Regions from separate parts of the Streptomyces sp. NPDC020747 genome, predicted to be linked through region 1. Evidence: riboswitches for the same ligand, from Rfam matches in the RefSeq annotation. Region 1 holds a riboswitch; each other region holds the start of a gene.

Region 1 (7,370 bases):
CTGGGTGGACCATGTGCACGCCCTGTACCGCCTCCTGGACCGGCTGCGGGCGGCTCACCCGGGTGTCGCCTTCGAGTCCTGCTCGGGCGGCGGCGGCCGTATCGACCTCGGGATCATGGCGCGTACGGACCAGGTGTGGACCTCGGACAACACCGACCCGCTCGACCGGCTCGCCATCCAGCACGGCTTCAGCCAGGTGCATCCCGCGCGGGCCATGGCCGCCTGGGTCACCGACAGTCCGAACGTCCAGCTCAACGGCCGCGTCAGCTCGTTGCGCTTCCGCTTCGTGAGCGCGATGGCCGGAGTGCTCGGCGTCGGCGGCGACCTGACCCGGTGGAGCGACGAGGAGCTGGCCGAGGCGCGGACGTGGGTGGAGCTCTACAAGGAGATCCGGCCCGTCGTGCAGGGCGGGGACCTTCACCGGCTGCGGGCGCCGGAGGGTGGCCTGAGCGCAGTCCAGTACTCGCGCGACGGTGACGTCGTCGTCCTCGCCTGGCTGCAGGCCCAGCACTACGGCGAGCCGGTCGCTCCGGTGCGGCTGAGCGGACTAGACCCGGCGGCGGCGTACGAATGCCTCGAAACGGGCGAAGTCCACCGAGGTGCGGTGCTGTTGCATCACGGGTTGCGGACGGGGCTGCACGGTGACCTTGATGCGGCAGTTCTCCGGCTGCGTCGCATCTGACTGTTGTGTCCGTAATGGAGCCTAAGTTCCAACTCGCTCTGGGATAAAGGCTGCTGGGGCGGTGTCCAGTGAGCAGCGTCATATTCGTGACGGTCCGCTGTCGCCATGTTCACGTAATTCAGCTGCGTTTTCAGGGATTTAACAAACGGGGAGGATCCCTGATTTACGCAGGGTGACCGTCATTTCGGTCAGGGATCAAGAGAACGGGGCACACAGGAAACCCCAGAGGTTGTTCCTGCGTCTTCATGTCGCTTACGTTCGCCACCAATCCGGACGGACGCCCAATCCTGCCGCCGCCCGGAATCCGCTCACCCACCCGTACACGGCAGGAGCGGGGGACCCACAGGTAGAACGCCTGTTCCGGTCTCCGGAACGGCTAGGGGTTAAGTCGTGCGCAAACACGGCCGGGCATCTCCAGCTCGCACCCGACAGCTCACCTCGCAGGCGCCGGAGAGGAATTCGCCATGCCCGCGAAGGGTAAGCACCGCCGTCCCAAGTCCCAGCGTTTCACCCGCTCCATAGCCGTCGCAGGAACCGGCGGCGCGGCGCTCGCCCTTCCGCTGCTCGGTGCGACCGGAGCGTATGCCGCGACTCCGCAGTCCGCCGCGGATTCCGTGGCGAGCGCCTCCAATGTCGCGAACCAGGCAGCCGAATCGGCGCCTGCCGCCGCCGACAAGAAGGCCGAGGCGAAGAAGGCCGCGGCCAAGACCTATTCCGTGCGTGCGGGCGACTCCCTGTCGAAGATCGCCGACACGCAGGACGTCAGCGGTGGCTGGAAGAAGCTGTACGAGGACAACCGCAAGGTGATCGGCGGCGACCCGGCGCTCATCCACCCGGGCCTGAAGCTGGCGATCGGCAAGGCCGCCGCCACTTCGAGCTCCGACTCCGGCGCCTCCAAGGCCACCCAGTCCTCCGCGAAGAAGGCCGCGGCCCCGAAGGCCGCCGCCGCTCCCAAGGCTGCCGCCGAGGCCAGTGCCGCCGGCTTCACGCTGCCGGTCGCGGGCGCGGGCGTCGGCACCCCGTACAAGATGTCGGGCAGCATGTGGTCCAGCGGGTACCACACCGGTGTCGACTTCGTGGTCCCGACCGGCACGTCCCTCAAGTCCGTCGGCGCGGGCACGGTCGTCTCGGCCGGCTGGGGCGGCGCGTACGGCAACCAGGTCGTCATCCAGCTCGCCGACGGCCACTACGCCCAGTACGCCCACCTGTCCTCCCTCTCCGTCTCGGCCGGGCAGGCCGTGACCGAGGGCCAGCAGGTCGGCCTCTCCGGCGCGACGGGCAACGTCACCGGCCCGCACCTGCACTTCGAGATCCGCACCACCCCGGACTACGGCTCGGACGTGGACCCGCTGGCGTACCTGCGTGGCAAGGGCGTCTCCGTCTGACCCCACGCCAGGCACGCCCCGCGCGGCGTACCGCTCCGAGCTAGTCTCCGAAGGCCGGACCCTGTGATCCCCGGGGTCCGGTCTTCGGTGTTGTGGTTCTGTGGCATGGCCGGGCGATGTGTCGACAGGGGTGCGGAAGCCGGGACACAGTGATCTCGGCAAGCGCTTTCTGCGCGCCTTCGATGCCATGGAGGTCTTCATGACGACCACACGCAGAGCGTTCGGAGCCCTGGCTGCCGGTGCCGCACTCGCGGCGCTCGTTCCCGCGCGGACGGCGGGCGCGGCGGCCCGGCACCGGCCGGGGCGGCACCGTCCGGCGGAGAACCGTCCGGGGAGGCTCATCGCCCGCGACGACTTCCGGCACGGTCTAGGTCAGTGGGCGACGGAGCTGCAGGACGGCGGCAGCGTCACCGCGTCCCGGGGTGTCCTGGAGATAGACGTGCCGAGCGGCGCGACGGTCTGGTTCAGGCGAGAACTCAAGGGGCCGTACGTCCTGGAGTACACGGCCACGCCGGTCTCCGAGGGCGGCGCCAACGACCGGGTCTCGGACCTCAACAACTTCTGGAACGCCACGGACGTCCGCTCCCCGGAGGACCTCTTCGCCACGCACCGGGGCGGCGCGCTCGACGAGTACGACCACCTCACGACGTACTACGCCGGATACGGCGCCAACACCAACACCACGACCAGGCTGCGCCGTTACGTCGGTCAGGCGGGTGTGCGGCCGCTCGTCCTCGACTACACCGAGCCTCTGCTCACGGCGAACGAACCCAACCGGGTCCGGATCGTCTCGAACGGCTCGACGGTCCAGTGGTGGAACAAGGGGCGACTCGTCCTCGACTTCGTGGACCAAGAGCCCTACACGAGCGGGCACTTCGCGTTCCGGACCGTGTGGAGTCACTTCAGGATCACGGACCTCAGGGTGCGGGAGCTGCGACAACGTCCTTGATCGAGCCCCTTATTCCGGGATTGACCAACACTTGACGAGTGGCTTATCTCACCGCGCGTCAACCCCTTCCTACGGTCGCGTAGCTCACACCCGAAGGTGAATCATGGCCCGATGTGGCAGACGATTCGAAGAATGACAACAGATCAGTGATCGGGTCGTACGTGGCGGTGGGGGACAGCTTCACCGAGGGCGTCGGCGACCTTGGCCCGGACGGGGCGTTCGTCGGCTGGGCGGACCGGTTCGCGGTGCTTCTCGCGGACCGCCGGCCCGAGGGCGACTTCGACTACACCAACCTCGCCGTCCGCGGGAAACTCCTCGACCAGATCGTCGAGCACCAGTTGACGCGCGCGAAGGAGATCGCGCCCGACCTGGTCTCCTTCTGCGCGGGCGGCAACGACATCATCCGGCCGGGCACCGACCCCGACGAGGTCGCGGAGCGCTTCGAGCGCGCCGTCGCGGACCTCACGTCGGCCGTCGGCACGGTCCTCGTGACCACCGGCTTCGACACCCGTGGCGTACCCGTGCTCAAGCACATGCGCGGCAAGATCGCCACGTACAACCTCCACATCCGGTCCATCGCCGACCGGTACGGCTGTCCCGTGCTCGACCTGTGGTCCCTCAAGACCATCCAGGACCGGCGGGCCTGGGACGGCGACCGGCTCCATCTGTCGCCCGAGGGGCACACGCGGGTCGCCCTGCGCGCCGGCCAGGTCCTCGGCCTGGAAGTGCCCGCGGACCCCGACCAGCCGTGGCCGCCGCTGCCCCCGCGCGGCACGCTCGAAATGCGGCGCGACAACATCCACTGGGCGCGCGAGTACCTGGTGCCGTGGATCGGGCGGCGACTGCGCGGGGAGTCCTCCGGGGACCGCGTGGTGGCGAAGGGAAGCCTGTCGCCCGACGACATCAAGACGCGGATCGAGCCGGTCGCTTGAGGGCCCGGGGCCCTGAGGCCCTTCGGGGGCGGGCCCCGACACCTCTCGCCCCTGTCGGCGAATTCGCTGCGAGGCGGTAAGTGTCTGCTCAGTCCCAGCGACACGCCGCGTGTACGGCGTGTCGCTGGGACTCAGACCCCACTTGCTCTCGCCTCGCCGTCCCGCGCTCGCGAATCGGCGGGTACGGCGGTACGCCGTCTCAGGCGCCCGGGGCCGTCAGTGCCTCGCGGTTCAGGCCCAGCTCACGGGCCAGTGCCTCGTCCACCCACTCCTGGGTGCGGGCGCGTGACACCGCGCCGGGGTACGCCGTCATCTGGACGGCGAGCCCGTCCAGCAGGGCGGTCAGGCGCAGGGCCGCACTCGGGGGGTCCGGGCAGTGGAACTCGCCCGCGGCCACGCCCTCCGCGATGACCGCGGTGATCGCGGCCTTCCACTGACGGTCCAGGTCACGCGTGACGTCCCGCAGAGCGGGCTCGCGCAGCGCCACCGCCCAGCCCTCGATCCACAGGCGCCAGCCCTTGGCCTGCCCGGTCGGCGCGTACCAGCGGATCGCCGCGCGCAGCCGCCGCAGCGCGGTCGTCCGGCGGCCGAGCAGCTTGCGGAGATGGGCGAGGTCGTCCTCGGCCGCGTACGTGAACGCGGCGGCGACCAGTTTCTCCTTCGTCGAGAAGTGATAGAGCACCAGCGCGTTGCTCACCCCGAGCGAGGTCGCCACATCGGCGATCCGCACCGCGGACACGCCCCGCCCCTCGATCTGCTGGATGGCGGCCCGCAGCAGTTCCTCACGCCGCTCCGCCACGCTCAACCGCACTCTTGCCACCGGGCAACCCTATTGCGTCGCCCCGGGACATGCCGGTGGAGGGTCGGTTACCGGCCGCGGCCGGGCCGTCACCGATCCCACCGGGCCGCGGCGTCAGCGGTACCAGCCGAACCGTTCCGCGATCACCGGCAGCCGGTCGGCGACGATCGCGTGCGCCGCCGCCCGGGGCGTCGTTCCGTCGGCCTCCGCGCGCGCGAGCGTCTGGTCGATCAGGGCACGCATCGAGCGCCGCGTGTACGCGAAGGCCTCGTCCGCGTCGGCCCCGATGTCGCCGAACAGCGTCCACCACCACCAGGCGTTGGTCCCGGAGTTGACCACGACGTCCGGCAGGACGGTGACACCGCGGCCGGCGAGCAGCTGCTCCGCGCCCGGCAGGACGGGCATGTTGGCGGCCTCGACGATCCAACGGGCCGTGATCCGCCCCTGGTTGGTGGTGTCGATCGTGTACGAGACCGCCGCCGGCACCAGTACGTCGGCATCGGCGGACAGCCAGGCGTCGCCGGGCAGTTCGCGGTCGCCCGGACGCAGGGCCGCGCGGTCGATCGTTCCGTACGTGTCCCGGGCGGCGAGCAGCGCGTCGACGTCCAGCCCCTCGGGGTTGGCGATCGTGCCCTTCACATCGGCGACGGCCACGATTCTCAGCCCCGCGCGCGTGAGGAAGCGGGCCGTGGCCCCGCCCATCGTGCCCAGCCCCTGCACGGCGACGCGGGTCCCCTCGTACGCGACCCCCGCCCGGTCCAGGGCCGCGAGGACCGACTCGGCCACCCCGCAGCCGCCGACCAGCTCGTCGAGCCCGATGCCGTCCACCTCGACCGCGAACGCGTCCGCCAGCCGCCGCCGGGCCGCTGCCTCGTCGTCGAGCAGCGGATACACGGCCTGGATGGACGACACGAGCCCCGCCTCCGTCGCGGCCCGGTCGACGAGATCCTGGGTGAGACCGAGATCCTCCCCGGTGGTCCAGAGGCTCTCGATGTACGGGCGCATGGCACGCAGATAGCGCACGAGCAGGCCGTACGCCTCCGGGGCCCGCGGATCGCAGTCGATGCCGCCCTTGGCGCCGCCCAGCGGGACATAACGGCCCTCCGGGTTGTAGTGCAGGGCCTCCTTCATGGTCATGCCGCGGGCGAGCCCGGCGACCTCGTCCAGCGTGCAGCCCGCCCGCATGCGCAGCCCACCGCTGGAGACACCGCGTACCAGCCGGTCGACGACCAGGTGCCCCTGGCGGCCCGTGACGTGGTCGGTCCAGGTGAGCGTCATCAACGGGCTGCTGTCCTGGGCGGTCATGGGGCTCCTCGGGAACGGGGATCTGGGAAACGGGGACCTGGGAAAAGGGCGGCGAGGGGAACAAGGTGACAGGTTCGGAGCGTTTGACCGGCGTGAGGCCGGGTGCGGACCGTGCCCGGTGCCGTACCGGATGCTTTTACTGAACGGTCGGTCAGTATCGAAAGCGCTGCATGTATCTGTCAACTTGCTGAATGGGTCTTCAGTAGAACGTGATGTCGTATTCGATGGATCCCGCCATGGCCCGCGCGGAAACCGCCCTGCCGTGCGTCCGACCCGGCGCTGTCAGAGGCGGCGACGATAATAGACAGTCAGACCGACTCCACCTGGAGGTGCCGTGACCGGTTCCCGTTCCCTGAGCTCCGGGCTCCGTGCGCTGCGGCCCGCCGCGTTCGGCGCGGATCCGAGCGGTGAGCGCATGGAGCGCATCCGCAGATCGCCGAACTACGCGGACGGCGTCTTCCGGAATCCCGAGGGCGCACCCCGGCCCGACGGCGCCATGATCGAGTTCGCGCGGTCGTTCTTCCGCAAGGAGGAGCGCGTGCGCCGCGCCCCGGCGGGCACGGTGCCGGTGCATGCCACGACCCTGGCCGACCTGGCCCGGCCGCCGGCCGACGGACTGCGGCTGACGTGGATGGGGCACTCCAGCGTCCTCGCCGAGATCGACGGGCACCGGGTGCTCTTCGACCCCGTCTGGGGCGAGCGCTGCTCCCCGTTCGCCTTCGCCGGTCCCAAGCGGCTGCACCCCGTCCCCCTCCCGCTGGAGGCGCTCGGCCCGGTGGACGTGGTCGTCATCTCGCACGACCACTACGACCACCTGGACCTGCCCACGATCAAGGCCCTGGCCGGTACGGACACGGTGTTCGCGGTGCCCCTCGGCGTCGGCGCCCACCTGGAGCACTGGGGCGTCTCCGCGGACAGGCTGCGCGAGCTCGACTGGCACGAGACCACGAAGGTCGGCGGCATCTCCCTGACCGCAACGCCCGCCCGCCACTTCTGCGGGCGCGGTCTGCGCAACACGCAGCACACCCTCTGGGCCTCCTGGGCCGTGGCCGGGGACGAGCACCGGATCTACCACAGCGGGGACACGGGATACTTCGCCGGTTTCGCGGACATCGGCGCCGAGCACGGCCCCTTCGACGCCACGATGATCCAGATCGGCGCGTACAGCGAGTTCTGGCCCGACATCCACATGACGCCCGAGGAGGGCATGCGGGCCCACCTGGACCTCCAGGGCGGCCGGCCCAGCGGCGTGATGATGCCGATCCACTGGGCGACGTTCAACCTCGCGGCGCACCCTTGGGCCGAGCCGGGCGAGGGC
Region 2 (7,370 bases), on a different contig from region 1:
GTGGGTGCAGCACACGTTACGGGGGAGTCGCCGCTCTTGGGCAGTGTCTAAAGAGTTCGCAATGTCCGATTAAGGGCGGGGTCGGAGTAGTTGATTCCGGCTTAGCGTCCTTTCGGGGGACGCGGACGGGGTGGGTCCGGGTCCGGTAGAGGGGGACACGTGGGGGGACCCGTGGCCAGACGTTTCGCAGGCGTGCCGTTCGGCGCGGACCGGGATGTTCCGGGCCTGATCGTGAAGTTCGGCGACTACCCGCTGCACCACGGCGGAGTGGGCGCGATCCGCAGCCTCGGGCGCCTGGGCGTACCGATGTACGCGATTACGGAGGACCGCTACACACCCGCCGCGGTCTCACGGCATCTGCGGCAGGCGTTCGTCTGGCCGACCACCGGGACGGAGCGGCCGGAGCGGCTCGTCGAGGGGCTGCTGCGCGTCGGGCGCCGGATCGGCCGGCCCACCGTGCTGATCCCGACCGACGAGGAGGCCGCGGTGCTGATCGCCGAGCACCAGGAGGAGCTCGCGGACCGCTTCCTGTTTCCCAGAGTGGAGGCCGGCCTTCCGCGTCGCCTCGCCAGCAAGCAGGGCCTGCACGAACTCTGCCTGGAACACGGCATACCCAGTCCGGAGTCCGCCTGCCCGGAGTCGTACGCGGAGATCGAGGACTTCGCGGCGAAAGCGACCTTCCCGCTCGTGGCCAAGAACCGCGAGGCCTTCGTGCGCCGCGCGCGACCGGCCGTGAGGGGGACGACGCGTATCGGGACCCGCGAGGGGCTGCTCGCGCTCGCTCGCGGCTGGGGCGAGCACCCCGGGGTGATCCTCCAGGAGTACCTGCCCAGGGAGGACGCCGAGGACTGGATCGTGCACGCGTACTTCGACGCGGACTCGACGCCGCTCGCGATGTTCACCGGCGTCAAGGTCCGCTCCTGGCCGCCGCACGCGGGGATGACGGCGAACGCGTACGTGGTCGACAATCCGGAACTCGCGGACATCGCCGCGCGTTTCATCAAACAGATCGGCTTCAGCGGTGTCATCGACCTCGACCTGCGCTTCGACCGGCGCGACGGCCAGTACAAACTGCTCGACTTCAACCCGCGGATGGGAGCACAGTTCCGGCTTTTCGAGAGCGAGTCGGGGATCGACGTCGTTCGCGCGATGCATCTGGACCTGACCGGCCGCACCGTTCCGGAGGGGGAACAGCTCGCGGGCCGGCGCTACATCGTGGAGAACATCGACCTGCCCGCGCTGCTCGCGTACCGCCGCAGCGGCTACACGACACCGCACGCCCCCAGCCACGCCAGCGGCACGGAGCTGGCGTGGCTGGCGGCGGACGACCTGCGGCCGTTCTTCACCATGCTCGCGCGCTTCGTACGGCCCGGAGTGAAGCACATGTACCAACTGTGGCGGACCAACCGCCGGAGCACCCGCCCGAGCACGGGGTGAGGGCTTGCCTGAGCACGAGCCAGCAGTACGACGAACCAGTACACAGCACCTGATGGTGTTGACCACGAAGTGACGAAGCAGCGTCCTGGGGAGGGGACTTCGTGATGGAGCCGGTGGCAGTGATCGGTGCCGGGCCCTTCGGCCTGTCCACCGCCGCGCATCTGCGAGCGCGCGGCATTCCGGTACGGGTGTTCGGTGAGCCCATGGTGAGCTGGCGTGCGCACATGCCTGAGGGGATGCTTCTGAAGTCGACCCCGGCCGCCTCGAACATCGACGCCCCGCAGCCCGGGCACAACCTCGTCGACTACTGCGACGCGGCCGGCATCCGCCGACTCGTCACGGACGAGGACATCGTCCCGGTCGAGACGTTCGTCGCGTACGGGGATTGGTTCCGGCAGAAGCTCGTGCCGGACCTGGAGCGGGTGCGGGTCGTCTCGGTCGACCGGCGCGGCTCGGGGGGCTTCGAACTCAAACTGGACTCCGGGGAGTTGTTCGCCGCTCGGGCGGTCGTCGTCGCGACCGGGCTGTCCGGGCTGGCGCATCTGCCGCCCGAGCTGGCCGCGGCCGCACCGGACGGACCGACCCCCACGGGGCCCGTCTCGCACAGCTCGCAGCTCCACGACCTGTCCCGGTTCTCCGGCAAGGAGCTGATCGTCGTGGGCGCGGGCCAGTCCGCCCTGGAGACGGCGGCGCTCGCGGCGGAGGCGGGCGCGCAGGTGCGCGTGGTGGCGCGCGGCAAGGGGTCGGTCGCCTTCGGCGCGCCCCCCTGGACACAGCCGAGGCTGCGTCCCGAGTCGCCCTTCGGCCGGGCCTGGTCGCTGTGGGCACTCAGTTACTACCCCCACCCGTACCGCCATCTGCCGCCGCAGGCCAGGCACTTCCTCGTCCGCCGCGTGCTCGGCCCTCTCGGTGCCTGGTGGCTGCGCGAGCGGTTCGAGGGGAAGGTGCAGGTGAGCGAGGTGTCGCGAATAGTCCGCTCCGGATCGGTGGACGGCCACCCGGCCCTCGCCGTCCGGACGCTCGACGGACGCGTCGAGGAACTCTCCGCGGACCACGTCGTCTCCGCGACCGGATACCGCGTCGACCTCGCCGCGATGGACTTCCTCGGGCACGAACTGCGTACGGAGCTGGCGGTGAGCCGGGGGACACCGAAGCTGGGCGCCGGGTTCAGGTCTTCCGTACCCGGGCTCTACTTCACTGGGCTGCCGGCGGCGGCTTCGTACGGGCCGGTGATGCGGTTCGTGTGCGGGACGGAGTTCGCCTCACCGAGGTTGGTCCGGCATCTGGTGGGGGCGCGCGGCTGAACGGAACCTCCGCTTCGTGCGCGTACGCATCGACGCGTCGCCGAAGCCACCGAGCGGCGCGCGGGTCGTGTGCGTGCGGCGACCACTGGACAGGGCCGGGCATGGGGAAACAGGGGCCCGGGGATGGGCGACGGGCCGGTTGACCGGGGGCGGGGGAGCGGGCCGGGCATGGTCAACTGATCCCCTTCGCCCGCGATTTGCCTCCGGGCGGCCGACGGATGGTGCCTGTGACGACCTCTGTGCCTGACGAGATACCGGACGACGTCCGGTTCCCGTCGAGTCGTTGGGGCGTTCGATCCGTATTCTCTGATCATGGCCGCACCGATTGCATATTCACTCATCGCCACTGACCTGGACGGGACGTTGCTGCGAGGCGACGACACCCTGTCGGACCGGTCACGCGCCGCGCTGGCGATGGCAATCGGGAGAGGTGCCAGGCACCTCGTGGTGACGGGGCGCCCGGCACCACGCGTACGCCCCCTGCTGGACGAACTGGGCAGCCGGGGACTGGCGGTGTGCGGTCAGGGGGCGCAGCTGTACGACGCCGGCGCCGAGCGCATGGTCTGGTCGGTCACCCTCGACCGCGAGCTGGCCGAGACGGCGCTCGGCAAGATCGAGGCGGAGGTCGGTGACGTGTACGCCGCGGTCGACCAGGACGGGGTCGACGGACTCACGCTCATCGAGCCGGGGTACGAGATGCCGCACCCGACACTGCCCGCGGTACGTGTCCTGCGCCGCGACGACCTCTGGACGGAACCCATCAGCAAGGTGCTGCTGCGCCATCCCCTGCTGTCCGACGACGAGTTGGCGTCCGCGGCCCGCGGAGCGGTCGGTTCCCTCGCCACGGTCACGATGTCCGGCCCCGGCACCGTCGAACTCCAGCCATGTGGCGTGACCAAGGCGACGGGTCTCGCCCTGGCGGCCGAACACCTCGGCCTCACTCCCGCCACCACGATCGCCTTCGGTGACATGCCCAACGACATCCCGATGTTCGACTGGGCGGCCCACGGCGTCGCGATGGCCAACGCCCACCCCGAACTCCGGGCGGTGGCCGACGAGGTGACCCTGTCGAACGAGGAGGACGGCATCGCGGTGGTGCTGGAACGGCTCTTCGACTCGCGGCGGCCCTAGGGCCCTTCTGATGGATCTCCGCGGCGTCGCGACGCCCGGCACGCACGCTCGCCGCACGGCGCGAAGGGCCAGGTGGCTCCGCCACATGACCCTCCACACCGCACGCCGATCGCACGCACCGACCGCCGCTCCTTCTCCCACGGAGATCCATCAGAAGGGCCCTAGTTCTTCGCCGGGAGAAGTCATGGCGGCGGGCCCGCGGAGAGGTCGGCTCCCCTCGCCGCGGGCCCGCCCGGCATCGGCGGGGCCGATATCGGCCCCGCCGATGCCGGCCCGCTCAGTAGGCCCCGAAGACGTTGTCGATCGAGCCGTACCTCGCGGCGGCGTAGTTGCACGCCGCCGTGATGTTGGCGACCGGGTCGAAGGGGTCCATCGAGGTGCCGGCCACGTGGTAGGCGTTGAAGGTCGGGTCGATGGTCTGGAGGAGCCCCTTCGACGGCGTGCCGGCAGCGGCGTTGGAGTCCCAGTTGTTCATGGCCTGCGGGTTGCCCGACGACTCGCGCATGACGTTGCGGTAGATGCCGTCGTACGACCCCGGGATGCCCTGCTGGGCCATGATGTCCAGCGACTCCCTGATCCAGCCGTCGAGGTTGTTCGAGTACGTCTTCGCGGCGGCGGGGGTGACGGTGGACGCCTTGGTCGCCGTGGCCGTCTTCGCCGAGGTCTGGGCGTTCTTCGTGCCGACCGTCAGCTTGAGGCCCGGGCGGATGACCGCCGGGTCGTCGCCGATGACCGCGCGGTTGGCCTTGTACAGGTTCTGCCAGCCGCCGCTCGTGGAGTGCTTCTTGGCGATCTTGGTCAGGGTGTCGCCCGCGACCACCTTGTACGTGACGAGCGAGACCTGCGGGACCGCGGCCGGTGCGACCTGGGCGGCCTGCGTCGGCTGTGCGGCGTGGGCGCCGGTCGCCCCCACGAGGGGGAGCGCGAGCGCGGCTCCGCCGGTTCCCGCGGCGACGATGCCGCGCGTGAGGGTGTTCATTCTGGTGCGGCGGTGCTTGCCTCGTGCGGCCATGGCGCGTTTCCTCTCCGACGCCTGCGAGGTGAGCTGTCGGGTTCGGGCGGGAGCTGCCCGGCCGCATGCTGCACGCGGCTTCACCCCGAGCCGTTCCGGAATCCGGACCGGCGGCCTACCTGGGTCCCCCGCTCCTGCCGTACGCGAGTGAATGGATGGTTGGGATCTCCGGGCGGCGGCAGGATTAGGCGGTCCATCCGGAGTGACGTGAACGTATGCGAGAGCACATGCCGTGAACAAGCCCGGAATTCGCATGGCTATGCCATTTGCCTGTTCAGGGCAGATGGGAATTCTTGATCCATTCGGAAGGTGAAGTTCAACTTGCTTTGAGCAAAGGTGAATCGGCCGACTTGGCAAATCGGCGGCCCCGAGCGGACGTGACCCAATTCACTGGTGCAGGTAGGGAATTAAGTGCGTCCAGTGCGTAATACGGGCAAGTCGGGCGGAGTCTGGATGTCCGCCCAGTCGGCATAAGGTGCTACTTGTCCGTAAACGTTCTCGCTGCCCTTCGGAGTTCCGGAGAGTCAGTCTTCTGGGTTCCAGAGGGTCAGTACGTCACGCAGTTTCTGCCGGTGGCTGTCGATCCAGTTCCGGGGAAGATCGACGGGTACGCACACGGTGGCCATGGAAATCGTGTCGTCCTCCACGATCACCTCGGGGCAATCCCGTTCTCCCGTAAGCCGAATGGAAATCGACGGTCCTCCCTCGACCGTCATCCACGAGATGTCCTCGCCGCGGTCCGACGCGGCGTCCAGGGCGCGCCCCCAGGCCTCAAGTCGGCGGCGCCACAGCGCGAGTTCGAGGCGGCCACGGACGAAAGGCGTCTCCACGACGATCTCGGCCGCCAGGCCCGCCGCCATCAGCGGGTGCCGGCCGAGGACCGTGATCCTGACCGAGTTGCCCTCCTCGTCGGCGAGGAGCGCGAGGTCCGTCGGGCCGGTGCGGTGGTCGGCCGGGAGGTCGGCGTCGCACAGGGCGCAGACGAAGTGGGCGTCCTGCACGGAGTTCCATCCGGAGCAGGACGGGCAGCGGCGGTAGGTGATCGGGTGGGTGTAGCCGCCGGTGTGGGCGCCGGTGCGGTCGATGCCCGCGCGGGTGAGGGCCGCCGCGAGCGATCGCCACGACTCGGGGTCGGGGCAGTAACCGGTGGACTGGTTGCTCGCGTACGTGACCGCCCAGCCGGACGAGGTCCGTGCGAAGCCCAACTCCCCGGCGGCGCGCACCGGTTTCCCGTCCGCGCAGGCCACGTGTTCGGAGCGGCGTGGAGCCAGGCGCAGGGTCAGGGAGGCGTCGACGACGAAGGTGAACGGTTCGGCGAGTTCGTCGGCGGGGCGGGCGCACAGGAAGGCGTCGAGGTCGGCCGGGGTCCGGATCCGGGCGCCGCCCCCGCCAGGCCGGGCTGCCTCCCTTATGTCTTCGGGCCCCACATAGGCGTACGCGGTCATGGGGTCCCTGCATACGCGTTTGCGGTCGTGGGACCTACACGCGCGACTGCGGTCGTGGGGCCCACGTACGCGTTCGCCGTCATGCGGGGAGCGTACGAGCTCAGCCCGCGGTCCGCGGAATCCTTTTCTCCCAGGTGCGGTGGAACACCACCTCGTCACCGTCCTTGCAGATCACCTCGTTCGAGGTGATGAAGTCCGCCTCGTCGCAGGTTGTTTCGGAGTGCGACTCGACGCTCGCGTCCCACGGGAGGTCCGGTCGGTGCAGCCGGACGAACCAGTCCGAGCGGGCGCTCGCCGACAGCGGGTCCGACTCGACGATCGTGTACGTGTCCAGGGCCTCCTCGGTGAATTCGAGGCCGTCGGGATACACCCGGGTGCCTCCGTACCGCGGGTCCACCTCCAGGCGCCACTCGCCCTTGGCGACATCGCGGACGACCAGACGCTCGGGGCGTGGCTCGTCCAGTGTCGCGGGGAAGTTGACCCCCATGGGCTCCGCCACCTCCGGTTCCTCGAAGGAGACGGACGGGTCCGACTCCTGTGCGCGGAGCGGGAGTTCCAGCACGCTCCCCGAAGGGGTGAGGGTGAAGCCCGCCTCCGAACCGGGCTGGGGCCAGATCCACGGCCAGTACGCGGAGGAGACGGCGAGCCGGACGCGATGGCCCGGAGGGAAGGCGTGGCCGATGGCGTTCAGGTCGAGAACCACATCCTCCGTAGAGCCCGGTTTCCAGGGAACGACCTGGTCACGGCCATGACGGGCTGACAGGTTCAGGACGCCTCGGGTGACGAGGGTCGAGGAGCCGTCGGGGGCCACGTCGCAGATCCGGGCCACTACCTGTCCTCGCGTCGCCTCCGTGGTGAGCCTCAGGCGCACGCGCGGGCGGCCCAGTACCCAGATCTCCTCCGGGACCTCAAAGTCGAAGCACGCCGACCTCGCGTCCTCGTCCCGCTGGTCGGGTGGCAGGTCCGCGTCGTTGCCGAAGGGGAAGAAACGGCCGGCGTCCACCCCCGTGTGCTGAGGGGACCGCACCGCCACGGGCTCGC
Region 3 (7,370 bases), on a different contig from region 1:
CACCCTGAGCTACCCGAGCTACCCCGAGCCACCCAAGCCACGCCGAGCCACCCCGCCCTCACCCGCCCCCACCCCGTAAAATCGACGCACTGTGTCTGACTCCTCCACACCCCCCGACAACCCGGACGCCCCCAGGAAGCCCCGCCCAAAGGGCGAACCCCGCTTCCCCGACGGCCCCCGCCCCGACCCCGCCGGCTCCCACTTCGAGCGAAGAATCCGCAGCTTCCAGCCCCGCAGAAGCCGAGTGACCCAGGGCCAGGCGGACGCGCTCCAGCGCCTGTGGCCCAAGTGGGGCCTGGACATCGACGGCCGGCACCCCCTGGACCTCAAGGATCTCTTCGCCGCCGACATCCCGGTCGTCCTGGAGATCGGCTTCGGCATGGGCGAGGCCACCGCGCGGATGGCCGCCGAGGACCCCGCCACCGGCATCCTCGCCGTGGACGTCCACACCCCGGGCCAGGGCAACCTCCTGAACCTCGCGGACCGAGCCGGCCTGTCCAACCTCCGCGTGGCCAACGGCGACGCGATCATCCTGCTCCGCGAGATGCTGACCCCGGACTCCCTGGACGGCCTGCGCGTCTACTTCCCGGACCCCTGGCCCAAGAAGCGCCACCACAAACGCCGCCTGATCCAGCCGGAGTTCCTCACCCTCGCCGCGTCCCGCCTCAAGCCGGGGGCACTGCTGCACTGCGCGACGGACTGGGAACCGTACGCCGAGGTCATGCTCGAAGTCCTCACCGCGCACCCGGACTTCGAGAACACCCAGCCGGACGGCGGCTACGCGCCACGCCCCGGCTTCCGCCCCCTGACACGTTTCGAGGGCCAGGGCCTGGACAAGGGACACGTGGTGAACGATCTGCTCTTCCGCCGCGTACGGCATACCGACCACACGATCAACTAGGGCCGCACGACACACGACATGGGGACCGTACGGTCGGCCTGAATGGGCCACAAGGCGGAGCCACACCACGCACCGCCCCCGCGCGCCCCCGGCAGTGCGCTCTCGCGGCCCACGCCCCTCCCTCGTTAGGGTCTTTGTCATGGCCACCGGTCCCCCGCTCCCGCCGCCCCCCGGCTTCCCTCCCGGCATCCCCGCCGGAGGCGTCCCGCACTGGTGGCAGCGCAAGTGGGTCCGCTACAGCGCCCTGACCACCCTGCTCGCCCTCTCCGGCCTCGTCATCCTGGCCCTGGTCCGCAAACAGACCGGCACCGAGGGCTTCCTGGTGGGCCTGGGCCTCGCCGTACTCCCGGTCCCGCTCCTCGTCGCCGCGTTCCGCTGGCTGGACAGGGTGGAACCGGGCCCCTGGCGGAACCTGCTCTTCTCCTTCGCCTGGGGCGCCTGCGCCGCCGCGCTCATAGCCATCGTCGCGAACAGCTTCGCGACGAGATGGATAGCGACGGCGACGGCGGACCCGTCCAGCGCCGACACCCTGGGCGCGACGGTCATAGCGCCCATAGTCGAGGAGTCGGCGAAGGCAGCAGCCGTCTTACTCGTCTTCCTGTTCCGCAGACGGGAGTTCACGGGAATCCTCGACGGCGTGGTGATAGCCGGCGTCACGGCGACCGGCTTCGCGTTCACCGAGAACATCCTCTACCTCGGCACGGCGTTCGGCACGGACCAGCTCAGCGGCGGCAGCGGCATCGCCTCCGTCACGGCGGCGACCTTCTTCGTACGCGTGATCATGTCGCCGTTCGCGCACCCGCTGTTCACCGTGCTCACGGGCATCGGCTTCGGCATCGCGGCGCTGTCCGCGGACCGCCACCAGGTACGCCGCGTACTCCTCCCGATCATCGGACTGCTGCTCGCGATGGGCATGCACGCGATGTGGAACGGCTCGTCGACGTTCGGCGAGTACGGCTTCTTCGCGGTCTACGCGGCTTTCATGGTCCCGGCGTTCGGCCTGCTGACCTGGCTGGTCATCTGGACCCGCCAGCGCGAACTGGGCACGATCCGCGCCGAACTCCCCGCGTACGCGATGGCGGGCTGGCTCACCGCCCCCGAGCCGTTCGTCCTCGGCTCGATGAAGGCACGGCGGCTGGCCCGCGAGTACGCCACGCACCACGGCGGTCGCGCGGCGGGCAGGGCGGTCGCGGAGTACGAGGCGTACGCGACGTCGCTGGCGTTCCTGCGCCACCGGGGCCGCAAGGGCCGCGCGGGAGCCGACTTCGTCGTACGGGAACGGGAGTTGCTCCACGAACTGTGGACGCGCCGGGAACCGGCCCGCCCGGCTCTCCTGTACGCGGCCCGGGCGACGGCTCCGGCACCGGTGGCACCGCAGTGGCAGGGCGGCTACGGCTACCCGGCCCCGACGCCGTACACGTACAACCCGTACCGCTCCTGAGAAACGCACCCCCGACCTCAGCCGGAAGCAGCGGTCAGCCTCCCCGACTCCCCCTCCGTGAGGTCAAGTCCGGCCACCCCCAGCAACGCCGGAAGCTGCTCAACCGTACGAGCGCTGGCGATAGGGGCAACGACGGTCGGCCGGGACGCGAGCCAGGCCAGAGCCACGGTGGCGGCCTCGACCCCACGTTCCCGCGCGACCTCGTCGAGCGCGGCCAGCACCCGCGGCCCCCGCTCCGACTCCAGATGCGCACCCGCGGACCCGGCCCGCGCGCTGTCGACCACGGCACCCGCCCGGTACTTGCCGGTGAGGAAGCCCGAGGCGAGCGAGGAGTAGGGGACGACGGCCAGACCTGCCCGGGAGGCGACGTCCCTCAACGGGCCCTCGTACGAGTCGCGGGAGACGAGGTTGTACCGGGGCTGCAGCGCGACGTACCGCGCGAGGCCCTCGCGGTCGGAGAGGTCGAGGGACTCCTGGAGCCGCTCGGGAGAGAGGTTGGACGCGGCGATCGCGCGCACCTTGCCGGCGCGGACGAGCTCGTCCAGGGCCGTGATGATCTCCTCGACCGGCACGGACGGATCGTCGAAGTGGGTGTAGTACAGGTCGATGTGGTCCGTCTTCAGCCGCCGCAGTGACGCGTCGGCCGCGGCCTTGATGTTCGCCCCGGACAACCCCTTGTACCGGGGGTGCGCGCCGACCTTGGTGGCGACGACGACGTCGGCGCGGTTGCGGCGCGCGGCGAGCCAGTCGCCCAGGACGGTCTCCGACTCACCGCCCTCGTTGCCCGGCGCCCAGGCCGAGTAGGTGTCGGCGGTGTCGACGAAGTTCCCGCCCGCGGCGGTGTAGGCGTCGAGTACGGCGAAGGACTGCGCCTGGTCGGCGGTCCAGCCGAAGACGTTGCCACCGAGCGAGAGCGGGAAGACATCGAGGTCGGACGAACCCAGCCTGCGGAGAGAACTCATGGATGGGTCAACAGCCGTACCGGACGACTGTATTCCACACCCAGCCCCCTCAGGCCCGCCCTACGGAGTGAGCCCCTTGCCCCGCAGCCACGCCATCGGGTCGATGCCGTCGCCGCCGCTGGTGTGGACCTCCAGGTGGAGGTGCGCCCCGGTGACGTTGCCGGTCGCGCCCACGCGGCCGATGATGTCGCCGGTGCTCACCTTCTGCCCGACGCTGACGCCGATCGACGACTGGTGCGCGTACCAGAGCTCCGTACCGTCGTCGAGCGTGAGGACCGTGCGGTAGCCGTACGAGCCGTTCCAGCCGGCCTCGGTGATCGTGCCGCTGTGAACGGCCTTGATCGGGGTACCCGTGGGAGCGGCGAAGTCCAGACCCGTGTGCTGACCGGACGACCACAGCGCACCGGACTGCCCGAAGGTGGAGGTGATCGTGTACGAGGAGGTGGGCAGCGTGAACTGCTTGGCGAGCTCGGCGAGGCGCGCGGCCTCGGCCTTCTCCTTGGCCGCCTGGTCCGCCTTCTTCTCGGCGGCGGCGACCTTGGCCTCGGCGGCGTCCCGCTCCTTGGCGGCCAGCGTGGCGGCCTTCTTCGCGGCGGCGGCCTCGGCGGCCTCCTGGGCCTCGCGGTCCACCTGGTCCTGCTGCTCCTCGGCCTGGAGCATGATGCGGGCGCGCAGGGCCTCGCCCGCGTCCGAGTTGCCCTGCTCGGCGTCGGCGGTGGTGAGGCCGACGGCGGTGATCGGGGTGCTGGATCCCTCGGGGGCGTCGTCGTCCGAGAACGGCGAGCCGACGTTCGGCAGGTCGGGGATCGAGATCGACACCGGCGGCTTGCCGGTCTGCGCGGTGGCCATGCCACCCGCGCCGACGGCGGCTATGACACCGACGCCCAGAACGGTCGAGCTACGGGCGAGTCCGCCGCCGCCGCGCTGCTTGGCGACGCGGTGCCGGCCGCGGACGGGAAGGACGGTCTCCGCGCTGGGATTCCAGACCTCCCACGTCTCCTCGTCCTTACGGGCGCCGTAGGCGAAGGTGTCGGGCTTCTTGTCACCCGAGGACTCACCCGTCAACTCATTCGGCACGAACGAGGGTGTGGGGGCAGGCCGGTTGGACGCCACGTAGGCGCACTCCTTTCCTTCCTTCTCGCCTACCGGGTTAGCTGACGGGTTCGGAGCAGGAAGGTCTCCTACGCGCGTCAACCGCGGTGCGCTACACCGCGAAGACGAGCGATTCACCCCAAGTGGTGGTTCCCCGGTTCCCTTGCGGGATTCGGCGCGTGCGCACGGAGCCGACTCTTGTGACGGCTGGGACTACCGCGCTGCGTTATCGAACGTTAATAGACCCGGGCACCGGATTCCAAGCCGTTCCTGATGATCGTTACGGCTCTTGGCCTGGACTTACGGGTCATGAGCGGAGTAAATCGGGCGAGTTGATCGACATTCAGGAGCGGGAGCCCTGTTGATGGTGCGTCAGTTGTTGAGCAGAGGGATTCCGTTCGACTACCAACGGTGATAGAGGCCGCCGCAAGAGCGACGCATCTCACGATCATCGCGCCCTCACGACCGCCGTGCCCTCACGCCCGCCGCACCGCGAGCAGTGCCATGTCGTCCGTGGCCCCGCCTCCGGTGTGCAGCAGGACGTCGTCGAGTACCGCGGCGAGCAACGCGTCGGGCCCGGGAAAGACCCGCCCGGACAACCGCCGGGCCGGATCGTAGAAGACGCCCCGCCGGTCCCGCGCCTCGGACAGCCCGTCCGTGTGGAAGAGCAGCATGGCCCCGCCCGGGAACTCCTCCTGCTGCGCCCGGTCGGGCCAGGTCCCCAGCGCCCCCGTCCCGAGCGGCAGCGCGGGCTCGGCCGCGGCGAGCGTACGTACCTCTCCGTCGCCGTACAGCAGCAGGGGCCCGGGGTGGCCGCGGTTCACGAGGCGTACGACCGGGGTGCCGTGCGGGATCTCGGCGAGCACGGCGGTGGTGAAGTCCTCGAAGGCCGCGACGATGTCGCGCCGGACGCCCTCGCGCGCGAGCGCCCGCTCCAGCCGCTGGGCGACCGCCTCCAGGCTCGCCTCCTGCTCGGCGGCCTCACGGAAGGCACCGATGAGCACGGCGACGACGGAGACCGCCCCCATGCCCTTGCCCCGTACGTCGCCCACGAGGAGCCGTACGCCGTGCGGGGTGTCCTGCACGGCGTACAGGTCGCCCCCGATGAACGCGCCCTCCTGCGCCGCCTCGTACCGTGCCGCGATATCGAGGCCGCCGATCCGCGCCGCGGGTTCGGGCAGTACGGCCCACTGGGCGGCCTCCGCGATCTCGCGGGCGGTGGCGAGGCGCGCGTCGCCCCGGTGCACGAGCCGGTTGATGCCCACGGCGAGGACGGCGGCCGTGGCCACGGTGAGGACCTCGGTGACCGCGCTCACGTCGAAGGCGAACCTGAGATGTACGACGGCCATGGCCGCGGTCGCCGCGATTCCCGTCCACACGGTGGCGCCGAGCGAGAACAGGGGTGCCGCGATGAGCACCGCGGCCGTGAAGAAGGGAGCCGCGGTGAAGTCCTGCGGGGTGAGGAGGTCGTAGCAGACACCCGCGACGATCAGCAGCGCCGGCAACGCGCGGACGAGGGTGCTCGGATACGAGGCGGTCCTCTCCACGGGCTCGACGCGCACCGGTTCCTGCTTCTGCTCCGGTCCCTGCTCCTCCACCTGTCCAGGCTTCCGGGAGCGGGGGCGGCGGGCGAGCGGACGAGGACCGGGCGGGTGAAGACACCCTGGGGACACCCGAGTCGAGATATCCGGGGAAACACCTGAGGCCGGAATCCTTGATCGGATTCCGGCCTCAGGCCTTCAGTAGCGGGGACAGGATTTGAACCTGCGACCTCTGGGTTATGAGCCCAGCGAGCTACCGAGCTGCTCCACCCCGCGTCGTTAAGACCACTGTACGCCATCCGCGGGACCCAAAGCACACGCGTTAACTTCGCCCGCGCTTCACCGGGTGGTTTGGTACGAAACATGCCGGTCGGCGGTACGGGCCGACAGTGCGGGTCGGCCCTGCGCATCGGCCGTACCGACGGGAAACGGGCCGGTCGGGCCAGGTCAGGTCAGGTCAGGTCGGGTCAGGTGACGGTTGGGTGCCTTCGCGTCGGCCTCGTACTCCGGGAGCACCAGGACGTCGGCGCCGGCCGCGGCCAGCAGCCCGCTCCCGTCCGCGCCCGCCACGAAGGTGTCCGGCTCCCGCCAGGCGGTCACGACCCTGCGTACGCCCGCGTCGAGGATCAGCCGGGCGCAGGGCGCGGGCCGTGACGCGCGGCGGGCGCACGGCTCCAGGCTGCTGTAGACGGTGGCGGTCGCGAGCCGCGGATCACCCGGCCCGATCTTGGCGAGGGCGGCCTCCTCGGCGTGCGAGACGGGGTCGGACTCGCGGGAGTACCCGCGGGCCAGCTCCGTACCGTCGGCCGCGACGACGACCGCGCCGACGCTGAACGCGGTCCGCGAGGGCGGACACTCGGCGGCCAGTTCGCAGGCGAGCGCCAGCCACCGGTGGTCGGCGGCGGAGGGTACGGGCCCGGTGCCGGGCGCGGTGGGGACGTACCGCATGAGGACGACGTCCCCCACGGGCCGCGTCTCGACCAGCCGCAGCCGGTTGCGGGGGCCGCCCGGGTAGTCGCCGGGGCCGAACAGCCGGGGCGCGTCCGGCTCCCCCACGACGAGGGGCGCGAGGGCGAGCTGCAGCTCGTCGGCGAGGCCCTGGCGGAGCAGCTGGGTGTGGACGCGGCCACCGCCCTCGACCATGAGCCGCCGTACGCCGCGCACGTCGTGGAGATGGGTGAGTACGGCCCGCCAGTCGACGTCCGGTCCCACGGGGACGACGCCGACGCCGAGCCCGCGCAGCGCTTCGGTGGCCTTGGCGGCCCCCTCGTCGCTCGTGTAGACGACCTTCTCGCCGCCCGTGGACCAGAAGTTGGCGTCGGGGTCGAGGTCGCCGCTGCCGCTGACGGTGACCTTCAGCGGGTACTCCGGCCGTCCGGCGGCGACCCGGGCCGCGCGGCGCTCCGCGGAGTTGACGAGGAGCCGGGGGTTGT

Evidence for each region. Region 1 has a riboswitch for cyclic di-AMP ahead of ACH4YP_RS02430 (peptidoglycan DD-metalloendopeptidase family protein). Riboswitches for the same ligand answer to the same signal wherever they lie in the genome.
Region 2: linked by a shared signal. The riboswitch ahead of ACH4YP_RS26075 (transglycosylase SLT domain-containing protein) and the one ahead of ACH4YP_RS02430 (peptidoglycan DD-metalloendopeptidase family protein) in region 1 are both predicted to bind cyclic di-AMP.
Region 3: linked by a shared signal. The riboswitch ahead of ACH4YP_RS09155 (M23 family metallopeptidase) and the one ahead of ACH4YP_RS02430 (peptidoglycan DD-metalloendopeptidase family protein) in region 1 are both predicted to bind cyclic di-AMP.

Annotation. Positions count from the first base shown of each region.
Region 1 covers NZ_JBIRTJ010000001.1:588,122-595,491, reverse strand. The annotation lists gene ACH4YP_RS02435 (alpha-galactosidase) at 1-682, shown strand, start outside; cyclic di-AMP (ydaO/yuaA leader) riboswitch at 978-1,142, shown strand; gene ACH4YP_RS02430 (peptidoglycan DD-metalloendopeptidase family protein) at 1,147-2,067, shown strand; gene ACH4YP_RS02425 (DUF6250 domain-containing protein) at 2,267-3,016, shown strand; gene ACH4YP_RS02420 (SGNH/GDSL hydrolase family protein) at 3,163-3,948, shown strand; gene ACH4YP_RS02415 (TetR/AcrR family transcriptional regulator) at 4,148-4,768, opposite strand; gene ACH4YP_RS02410 (Glu/Leu/Phe/Val dehydrogenase dimerization domain-containing protein) at 4,862-6,052, opposite strand; gene ACH4YP_RS02405 (MBL fold metallo-hydrolase) at 6,387-7,370, shown strand, end outside.
Region 2 covers NZ_JBIRTJ010000010.1:191,664-199,033, forward strand. The annotation lists gene ACH4YP_RS26060 (ATP-grasp domain-containing protein) at 193-1,437, shown strand; gene ACH4YP_RS26065 (FAD-dependent oxidoreductase) at 1,539-2,741, shown strand; gene ACH4YP_RS26070 (HAD family hydrolase) at 3,054-3,872, shown strand; gene ACH4YP_RS26075 (transglycosylase SLT domain-containing protein) at 4,150-4,884, opposite strand; cyclic di-AMP (ydaO/yuaA leader) riboswitch at 4,888-5,052, opposite strand; gene ACH4YP_RS26080 (DUF5959 family protein) at 5,409-6,329, opposite strand; gene ACH4YP_RS26085 (CocE/NonD family hydrolase) at 6,430-7,370, opposite strand, start outside.
Region 3 covers NZ_JBIRTJ010000003.1:19,884-27,253, forward strand. The annotation lists gene trmB (tRNA (guanosine(46)-N7)-methyltransferase TrmB) at 92-901, shown strand; gene ACH4YP_RS09145 (PrsW family intramembrane metalloprotease) at 1,041-2,342, shown strand; gene ACH4YP_RS09150 (aldo/keto reductase) at 2,360-3,304, opposite strand; gene ACH4YP_RS09155 (M23 family metallopeptidase) at 3,365-4,417, opposite strand; cyclic di-AMP (ydaO/yuaA leader) riboswitch at 4,429-4,584, opposite strand; gene ACH4YP_RS09160 (PP2C family protein-serine/threonine phosphatase) at 4,873-5,994, opposite strand; tRNA gene ACH4YP_RS09165 (tRNA-Met) at 6,140-6,213, opposite strand; gene ACH4YP_RS09170 (dihydrofolate reductase family protein) at 6,385-7,370, opposite strand, start outside.